Regions from separate parts of the Chryseobacterium sp. 22532 genome, predicted to be linked through region 3. Evidence: riboswitches for the same ligand, from Rfam matches in the RefSeq annotation. Region 3 holds a riboswitch; each other region holds the start of a gene.

Region 1 (3,284 bases), on a different contig from region 3:
GACATTTGCCATCAAAATGGGATTGCAATAATTCTGGATGTTGCTTTTAACCATGCAACGGGGCGGTCCTCATTGGTAAGACTCTGGAATATTGATCCGGATGGTGATGGCTATGGTGATGTTGCAGCCAATAATCCTTACTTCAATCAGGTGCCAAAGCATTCTTATAATGTTTTCCATGATTTCAATCATTCAAGTGCAGCAACTAAATATTATGTCGAAAGGACTTTACAGCAATGGCTGACTGAATATAAAATTGATGGATTCCGTTGGGACCTGACAAAAGGGTTTACCCAAAACTGTTCTGCAAATGATGAAGCCTGTACTAATGCATATCAGCAAGACAGGGTAGATGTTCTTAAATACTATGCTGATAAACAATGGGGTATTGATCCGAATTCCTATATGATCTTCGAACATTTGGGAACCGATGCAGAAGAGCAACAGTGGGCCAACTATAGAATTGCCGAAGGAAAAGGGGTAATGCTTTGGAATAAGCAGACTGAGCCTTACAACCAAAACACAATGGGCTATAAGGAAAACAGTAACTATGACAGAATGAACCACAGTCTTCATGGGTTTACCAATATGCATGCTGTAGGATATGGGGAAAGTCATGATGAAGAAAGATTAATGTTTAAAAACCTTGCGTATGGTGCGGTTAATGGAAGTTACAACGTTACCAATCTGAACACTGCTCTTGAAAGAATGAAAACTTTCGGAGCAACATTCTTTACCATTCCAGGCCCGAAAATGATCTGGCAGTTTGGTGAATTGGGCTATGAATTCAGCATCAACCGATGTGCAGACGGTACAATCAGCAGCGGATGCCGTACAGATGAAAAACCTGTTGCCTTTAATTTAGGATATGATACCAACGCCAACAGAAAAGCAGTGTATGATACCTGGGCTAAAATTATCAATATCAGAAATACCTATCCGGTTTTCAAATCCAAAACATATACTGTAGAGTCTAACAATCTTACCAACGATCCTGAAGGCCTGATCACCAGAATTTATGTATATGACAATTCAATAGCGGGAATGAAGAATGTGGTAGTTTTGGCGAATTATACCACTGCAGCTCAAAATGTTGTTCCTTACTTCCCTTATACAGGACAATGGCAGAACCTGATGGATAACTCTGTTTCTAATATTGCTTCTACAACAGCTCCTATTACCTTACAACCGGGAGAGTTCAGAATTTTTGGAAATTACGCAGGGGCACTGTCAGCATCTGATGTAAATGCTGCGAATAAACTCTCGCTTCAGATTGCAGATAATCCTGTGAAAAACGGTGTAGCAAAATTAATATATCACAAAGCCAAAAACGGAGAGATTGTTATTTTTGATATGAGCGGTAAAAAAATAGATTCAATTAAATTGAATACCGAAAACGGAACTTATGAATTGAAAGCGAATTACCCGCCGGGAACCTATTTGGTTCACCTGCAGTCTGAAACAGGCACTGCCATTCAGAAGATGATTATTAAATAACAAAAGAGGGACGATAAACATCGTCCCTCTTTTTTATAAAACACTACAGAATATATAAATCTAATTTTTGCCAATTAAAAATATTAGTCTACTTTTGCAGTAGATTTATCAAGAAAGGTGGAGGGATTTGGCCCTATGAAACCTTAGCAACCTGCACGACTCTAAAAAGTGTAAAGGTGCTAATTCCAACCCAGTTTGGGGAAGATGAGAAAAGTCAATATTCTGACAACAATTCCATTTCTTGAAGTCTTTTATAGCTGCGGATGAGGTCCGTGGGGAATATTTATGATTAATTTATAAGGACAAAGATGAAAAAGTTAAGCCTGTCTGTTATACTCCTGGGAGCTGTTTTGGTGAACGCACAGGAACAGGAAAAAGGAAATCAGATCGAAGATATAATTATCGTAGGAAACCGCAATACGAAAAGGACAAAACTGGAAACACCGGTTCCCGTAGATGTTATCAATATAGAAAAGCTGCAGAAATCTGCACCACAGACTACGGTTCAGGATCTGCTGAATTATGTGATTCCATCATTTAATTCTGTAAGGCAGTCAGCTTCTGACGGGACAGAACATATTGATCCCGTAACCTTGAGAGGAATGGGGCCGGATCAGGTTTTGGTACTCATCAATGGGAAAAGAAGACACACCACTTCACTGGTCAATTATCAGAATACCGTTGGAAATGGCTCTGTAGGAACAGATCTCAGTACAATTCCGATAATCGCTATTGACAGGATAGAAGTGTTAAGAGACGGTGCAGCAGCACAATACGGTTCTGATGCCATTGCAGGAGTAGTCAATATTATTCTTAAGAAAGATATAGGAGCATCAGCTTCAGCATCCTATGGAATTAGCGGAAGAAATGATGGTGAAACCTATCAGGCCGGAATCAATTACGGATCTTCTCTTGGGAAAAAGGAAAGTTATATAAACCTTTCATTGCAATTGAGCCACAGAGGAAAGACCACAAGAACCCAAAATCATGATCTGGACATTTTCGGAGATAATTTTGCCTATGAATTTGCTAATGATCCTATCGCGGCCAGAGCTGCTGATGATCAGATTATTAGAGAACGAGGCCTCACCAGGGATGACTTTAATTTTCAGATCGGGGATGCACAAATCAGGCAGGCCCAGTTGTTTTTTAATTCTGAATACCCTTTAAGTGAAAGCTTTAAGCTGTATTCCTTTGGGGGTTTCAGCATTAAAGAAGGAAAAGGCTTCGGTTTCAGAAGGCTTCCCGGAGAAAAAGATAATGTAGTTTCTTCTATCTATCCAAACGGATTTCAGGCTTCTTTGAACTCGCAGGTTTACGACTTTTCTTATGCTGTAGGAGCAAAATATAATGTTAACAACTGGTTGCTTGATGTAAGTAATACTTTCGGAAGCAATACTTTCAATTATAATGTAGACAATACCAATAATGCATCTTTAGGGGCGAAATCTCCAACGAGCTTTTATGCAGGAGCGCACAGCTTTCTTCAGAATACGGTGAATCTTGATGTTTCTAAAAATCTGAATCAGTTTAATATAGCATTTGGGGGAGAATTCCGTTTTGAGCAGTACGAGATCAAACCGGGAGATGAAGCTTCCTACACCCGGTATGATACCAATGGAAATCCTGCGGTTCCCGGATCTATCGTGGAGGGGAATGGCGGCTCACAATCATTTATCGGTTTTTCTCCGGACAATGCTTTAAAGAAATCCAGGAATTCAACAGCCGTATATGCTGATGTTTCTTATGATATCGCTAAAAAATTGAACATAGATCTGGCAGGAAGA
Region 2 (3,284 bases), 140 kb from region 3:
TTTCCAGAACAGTTCCCGGCTCGCCAAGATTATTATAAAATTTATACAATTCCTGATAAGCATAGTAAAGAGAGGATCCGTTAGGTCTTCTTAATTTATCATTCCCCTGACCTCCATAACTTGCTCGCAGTGTCAACTGGTTGAATATATTTAAATCCTTGATGAAATTTTCATTTGAAACTTTCCATGAACCTCCAACTGACCAGAATTTCCCCCATCGGTTATCTGCAAAGAACCTTGAAGAGCCGTCTGCCCTTCCGGATACTGATAAAAAGTAAGTATTGTTAAAATCATATTCTGCTCTTCCCAGGAAACTCAACAAAGAGAATTTGTCGCTGTTGCCACTAAAGCTTCCCAACAGAGCTGCTGCATCAGGCTCATAATAATAAGGAAGCGAAAACTGGCTTCTGGAACCGGATATCGTCTGGTAATCATATTTATAGAACTCCTGTCCTCCTAAAACATTAAGGTGATGCTTCCCGAATTTTTTATCGAAAGTCAGAATATTACTGGTTGTATAAGATAATGTTCTACTGTTTGATTTCGTTACAGAACCACCGATCTCACTGCCTTCTCCGATAAGAGGATTTGAATAGTAATGACCATTATAATTCACCAAATCAACAGAAAAGCTGGTTTTAAATTTCAGTTCCGGAAGGAAAGTAAAATCTAAAAATCCTTTTCCTGAGAAATTGTCTTCTTTATTCTCGTTCTTGTCCAGAGGCAATGTTGCCGCTGCATTCTGGTTCTGCAATGCACTTGTAGGCCTGTATTTCCCGAAATCATAAATTCTATTTCCTCCAGCATCCAGCACATAGCTTCCATCTGCATTTCTTTCATAATATGGATAGAAAGACGGAATTACCCTGGCCGCATTAATGATATTGTCAGTTCTCGAATCTGAAGACGGCGGCGCATTCTGAATACTGTTGGTATAGCTTAAATTAGCACCTGCATTCAGCCATTTTTTTACTTCCGAATTAATTTTTAACCTGGTGGAAAATTTTTGAAATCCAGATTCAATAGCAATTCCTTTGTCATCAAGATACCCTAATGAAAAGAAATAATTGCTTTTCTCGCTGCCTCCACTGATATCAAAATCCACCTGGCTTCTGGAAGCTGTTCTTTGAAGAATATCTCTCCAGTCATCATTCCACAATGCTTTTGCTCCGAGAACAAGCTTTCCGTCTGTCCCTACAGGGTTGGGAAAACCGGCTCCGTAAGGATTGATTCCCAAAGCAGTTGTCAGGTTATCACTCGCCATCTGTGCTGCCTGCTGAGAAGTAATCTGTCCCGACTTATACCCGTTTCTCAATGCTTCCCAATACAGCTGAAAATATTGATCCGTGTTTACCTGCTTATAATCCTTTACCGCTCTGCTGGAAAATCCCTGACTGATATTAAAATTGATTCTTGATTCTCCTTTCTTACCAGATTTTGTTGTGATGATAATAATCCCGTTAGCTCCTCTTGAACCATATAATGAACTTGCCGTTGCATCTTTCAAAACACTGATGGATTCAATATCATTGGGGCTGATGGAATTGATGTTTCCGTCAAAAGGAATTCCGTCTACCACATACAACGGATCACTTGAAGCACTTATGGAGCCAACCCCTCTTATTCTCACAGAAGCAGTAGAACCCGGCTGTCCGGAGGCACTTACTGCCTGAATTCCCGGAACCTGCCCCTCCAGCGCTTTTGTAATATTGGTAACCGGTCTGTTATTGATTTTATCACTGGATATGGTAGCTACTGAACCGGTATAACTTGTTCTTTTAGCCTTACCATAAGCAATGACAACCACTTCATCGATTTCCTTTTCGTTAACCGTATCTTTTTTAGTTTGGGTCTGAGCCTGTACGCCCATTATTCCTAAGAAAAATACAGCAACAGGTGGAATCCAAACTTTAGAATTAATTAAATTCTTACTAATCATAATCAATTTTATTTATCATATATTAAAAAATCGCCCTTTGCAGAAAAGACAGCAAAGGGCATCGCTCAATACGATAAACCAAGTGCTTATTTTTCCTTTATAGGCTGAATGTAACACCTTGCTCAAGGCAGGTTGTTAAGATTTCACAGGGTCAGTTCCCTCCATCTTTCTTTATAAGCCGATCGAAATATGTTTGCAAATCTAAAAACAATTAGTCTACAAAACAAGTAGACTTTAAATTTTATTATGAAATATTTCCAAAAATTAACTTAATTTTTATTCAAAACTTAGAATTTCAAAGAGTTATAGAATTACGAAATATTTAAACATGACAAATATCATTACATATAATACAAAGAATCAAAATGGATAATTAGTACAAAAAAAAGTTCTATAATCAAACTAAACTATTTAAATTTATAACATGAAAGTTTTAATTATAAACGGCCCGAACCTTAATTTACTGGGAACAAGAGAACCTGAAATCTATGGAAATATTTCTATGGAGGATTATTTGGAAAAATTAAAAACTGAATTTCCATCTCATGAATTAAGCTATTATCAGTCCAACATTGAAGGAGAGATTATCAACAGGTTACAGGAAGATGACTTTGATGCTTTGGTAATTAATCCCGGAGCCTATACTCATTATTCGTATGCTATCTCGGATTGCCTGAAAAACATCAGAAAACTGAAAATAGAGGTTCATATCAGTAATATTTACAAAAGAGAGGAATTCCGTCAGAAATCTGTTACGGCAGCTAATACGGATGCAGTATTGTCCGGCTTTGGAATGGATGGGTACAGACTGGCGATTTTAAGCTTGAAATAATAAACAGAATTGCAATGTTTTTGGATAAGATGCTTCGGCGCTCAGCATTACATTTCTGATATCATTAAAATAAAAAGCCTCATCGGGTGATGAGGCTTTTGCTGTATTAAGTAGTCTGCTGCTGAAGCTGTGGTCCTGAAGCAATTAACTTCTTCCCTTCTTCAGTATCGCAGTACTGTTCAAAGTTTTTGATATATCTTGTCGCAAGATCTCTTGCTTTTTCTTCCCATTCTGCAGCACTGCTGTATGTTTCTCTAGGATCCAGGATGCCCTCAGAAACATTTGGAAGCTGTGTAGGAATTTCAAGGTTCATAATCGGAACCTGAGTTTTAGGAGCATTTTCAATAGAACCGTCAATGATTGCATCAATGATTGCTCTGGTATCTTTAAGGGAAATTCTCTTTCCAGTTCCGTTCCATCCCGTATTTACCAAGTAAGCTTTAGCTCCGTGCTCCTTCATTTTTCCGATCAATGTTTTAGAATACATGGTTGGGTGAAGGGTAAGGAAAGCTT
Region 3 (3,284 bases):
CGTTGAACATTCCTTTCATCTTCATTCGTCGTTTCGCTCTGAATCTCATTGTAGAACTCATCCGTCTCGGCAATTCTGGTATTGAAGATCTCATCAAATTGATCAAAAGGTTCATCTGTTTCATCGGAACATAGCCTGAAATCAAAAATTTTGGACTGTCCCGCTCCAATCATTTCATCAATAATAAAAGATGCTTTGGTACCCCTTTTTTCAGGATTTACCGTATTACTTCCATAAATGATATGATCATTTATTCCATCTTTAAAATAGGTGTTTCCCGGATAAGGAGCTCCATATAATTTTGGGGTATTGGTTTCATTTTCACAGAAAGCACTTTTAGCCGCAAGATTTCTTGAATAGAGTTTTTTGATCGAAATGCTGTCATGATTAATATCAATACATCCGTCATAGGAAGCATTCATTTGGCCCTTATATGTATTGTAACCCCATTTCCAGTTATTTCGGAACCAGGCAGTTGGAGCTATAACGATGGGAGCATCCTGCCGGCTTCTGTTGTGAACTGTTACTCTTGCAAGAATATCATTGTGGTCTCCCTTACAATATTCAATGAAAATATCGAAATATTCATCGTTATTAAAAATTCCCGTATCAAATATCTCATATTCAGGTTCCTTTTTGCTTCTCCTGCCATTTTCAGCAACAAGATCATCGTAAGGAAATGCATTGATCGGATATTTATACACCATTTTCATATAGCTGTGGGTAGGTGTATTATCTAAGTAATAAAAGAGTTCTTTGATATCCTCTCCGTGATTACCCTGAGGATTGCTTAAACCAAAAAAGCGCTCTTTTACAATTTTATCTTTTTTGTTCCAAAAGGAAAAGGCAAAACAGAAAATCTGCTTTACATCGGAGATTCCAGCGATCCCTTCTTCGCCCCATCGGTAGGCATAACTTTCTGCATTATTATGGTTGGCGTAATGCCAGGCATTTCCGTTCGGGCTGTAGTCTTCGCGTACATTTCCCCATTGCCGGTTGCTGACGTATGGACCCCAGTTTTTCCATTTAGAATCTTGTAATCTTTCTTTTTCAACAGTCATATTTCATCACTTTTCAAGTACGAAGTTAGTTTTTTTGAAAAATAATTCCAATTCCTTCCACCTGAAGAATTATTAACATAGCCTTGAAACACTTATTATTACACGGTTTTTTAATATTAAATATTTTTTCTTTTAAAATTTAAAAGAAAAGACTTATCTTTGCCGAGCGTTCATTCAAATATTGAAAATGTTATCAAGAAAGGTTGAGGGATTAGACCCTATGAAACCTTAGCAACCCTTTGTGCAAGCAGAGAAGGTGCTACGTTCTACCAATTTATTTTGGACAGATAACTTACTGAAGTTCTTTTCAGCCATTCCTGTGGCATTTTCAATTGTATTAAAATAATAGAATTGAAAACAGAACTAAACTATATTAATCTTTCGTATCGTACCTTTTCCCAGAAGGAATACCATATCCCGTTGACTTATCAGATCTTCGGGAAAGACCTGTTTACAGCACCTGTTATATTGGTAAATCATGCTTTAACCGGAAATTCAAATGTTTCCGGTGAAAAAGGATGGTGGAAAAAGCTGATCGGTGAAAATCAGGTTATTGATACAACTCAATATACCGTTCTGTGTTTCAATATTCCCGGAAACGGATATGATCATTTTTTAATTGACGAATACGAAGACTTCACGCCTTCAGATATTGCAGAAATATTCCTGAAAGGCCTTGAAGCTTTACATATCAAAAACCTATATGCCATTATCGGAGGTTCACTCGGAGGAGGGATTGCGTGGGAAATGCTTGCCAAGCAACCACAGTTGGCAGAAATCTTTATTCCTATTGCCTGCGATTTCAAAACCCATGACTGGCTTCATGCACAATGCCTGGTTCAGAAATTTCTGCTCAACGGAAATGATGAGCCCCTGCAAAAAGCAAGAATTCATGCTATGCTGTGTTACAGAACACCTCAGTCCTTAAATGACAGATTTCAAAATAGATACGATCAAAAAAATCAGCGGTTAGAGTCCGAAGATTGGTTGGTTTATCACGGAAATTCATTAAACGAAAGGTTTAGTTTAAAATCCTATAAGCTGATGAATCACTTGCTGATGAATATGAACACTGAAGAAGAGCAGTTAACAAAAATCAGTGCCCGAATGCACTTAATTGCAGTAGATACAGATTTATTTTTTCCCGCTTCAGAAATTCGAATGTGCTTTGAGCAGCTGAAAGAGAAAAAGAAAGAGGTTTTCTATCATGAAATACAGTCAATTCACGGGCATGATGCCTTCCTAATGGAATACGAACAATTAAATACTATCATAAAAAATATTTTGTAGAATGAGAAATGCTAACGAAATAAAGTTTTTAAAGAACAGATCAATCATCAAATTTGAAGGTGAAGATTTCCTGGGCGAAATCGGGATCGACGGAAGAATTTTTAAAGCGCTTACTTTGGCGCGCATCAGTGTAGGAGTGATCTCCCAACAGGCTATTGAAAACGGAATATCTATTCTGGTAAATGAGGACGATGCAGAAAAAGCAGTGACCTGCCTGATCGATGAGTTTGAAGCAGAAAGAAAATCAGGAAAGGTTTCACAAATTTACAGCATCAATAATGTTTCCGTACTAGGATTTGTGGCGGAAGATTTCAATAAAGTACTTGCAGAATTAGCCAGAAATAATGTCTTTCCACTTCTTCTCAACCAGGTTGCGGCCGAAAAGAGAGTGAATATTGTCGTTACCTCTTCCCAGGATGAGAAAACGAAGAATATCATTGAATCCGAAATTTTCAAAAAGCCTAAAACCGTTCACTTGGCGATCATTGGTCACGGAAATGTAGGGAAGACTTTAATAGAGCAGGTTTTACAGTCTTCTGAAGAAATCAAAAGACGTAAAAAGATAGATCTTAAAGTGGTTGCAGTAGCCAATTCAAGAAAAATTGCATTCAATAAAAAAGGTTTTAATACAAACTGGAATGATGAGGTTTTAACAGCAGAACATCCATCAAATGTTGAGGAATTAATCAACTTCTCAAAAGAAAACCAGCTGGAAAACCTGATCGTGGTAGATAATACGGCAAGCAAAGATTTTGTGAAAAATTACCATGCACTGGCTGAAAACGGCTTTGACTTGGTTTCATCCAACAAAATTTTCAATACTCTTCCAATAGAAGAATACCGTAAACTAAGATATACGTTGAGCAAAAATAACAGACGTTATCTCTATGAAACCAATGTAGGAGCAGGCCTTCCATTGATTGATACCATAAA

What was found. A riboswitch is a leader RNA that binds a small molecule or an ion and turns the genes downstream of it on or off. The one in region 3 is predicted to bind S-adenosylmethionine.
Region 1: linked by a shared signal. The riboswitch ahead of ACTJIV_RS18830 (TonB-dependent receptor plug domain-containing protein) and the one ahead of ACTJIV_RS03635 (alpha/beta fold hydrolase) in region 3 are both predicted to bind S-adenosylmethionine.
Region 2: linked by a shared signal. The riboswitch ahead of ACTJIV_RS02935 (SusC/RagA family TonB-linked outer membrane protein) and the one ahead of ACTJIV_RS03635 (alpha/beta fold hydrolase) in region 3 are both predicted to bind S-adenosylmethionine.

Annotation. Positions count from the first base shown of each region.
Region 1 is NZ_JBQENJ010000007.1:176,792-180,075, reverse strand. Features, by position in the region: gene ACTJIV_RS18835 (alpha-amylase family glycosyl hydrolase) at 1-1,497, shown strand, start outside; SAM riboswitch class I at 1,600-1,708, shown strand; gene ACTJIV_RS18830 (TonB-dependent receptor plug domain-containing protein) at 1,806-3,284, shown strand, end outside.
Region 2 is NZ_JBQENJ010000001.1:622,363-625,646, reverse strand. Features, by position in the region: gene ACTJIV_RS02935 (SusC/RagA family TonB-linked outer membrane protein) at 1-1,939, opposite strand, end outside; SAM riboswitch class I at 2,023-2,119, opposite strand; gene ACTJIV_RS02930 (type II 3-dehydroquinate dehydratase) at 2,364-2,771, shown strand; gene pckA (phosphoenolpyruvate carboxykinase (ATP)) at 2,878-3,284, opposite strand, start outside.
Region 3 is NZ_JBQENJ010000001.1:761,310-764,593, forward strand. Features, by position in the region: gene ACTJIV_RS03630 (MGH1-like glycoside hydrolase domain-containing protein) at 1-1,061, opposite strand, end outside; SAM riboswitch class I at 1,249-1,355, shown strand; gene ACTJIV_RS03635 (alpha/beta fold hydrolase) at 1,413-2,351, shown strand; gene ACTJIV_RS03640 (ACT domain-containing protein) at 2,353-3,284, shown strand, end outside.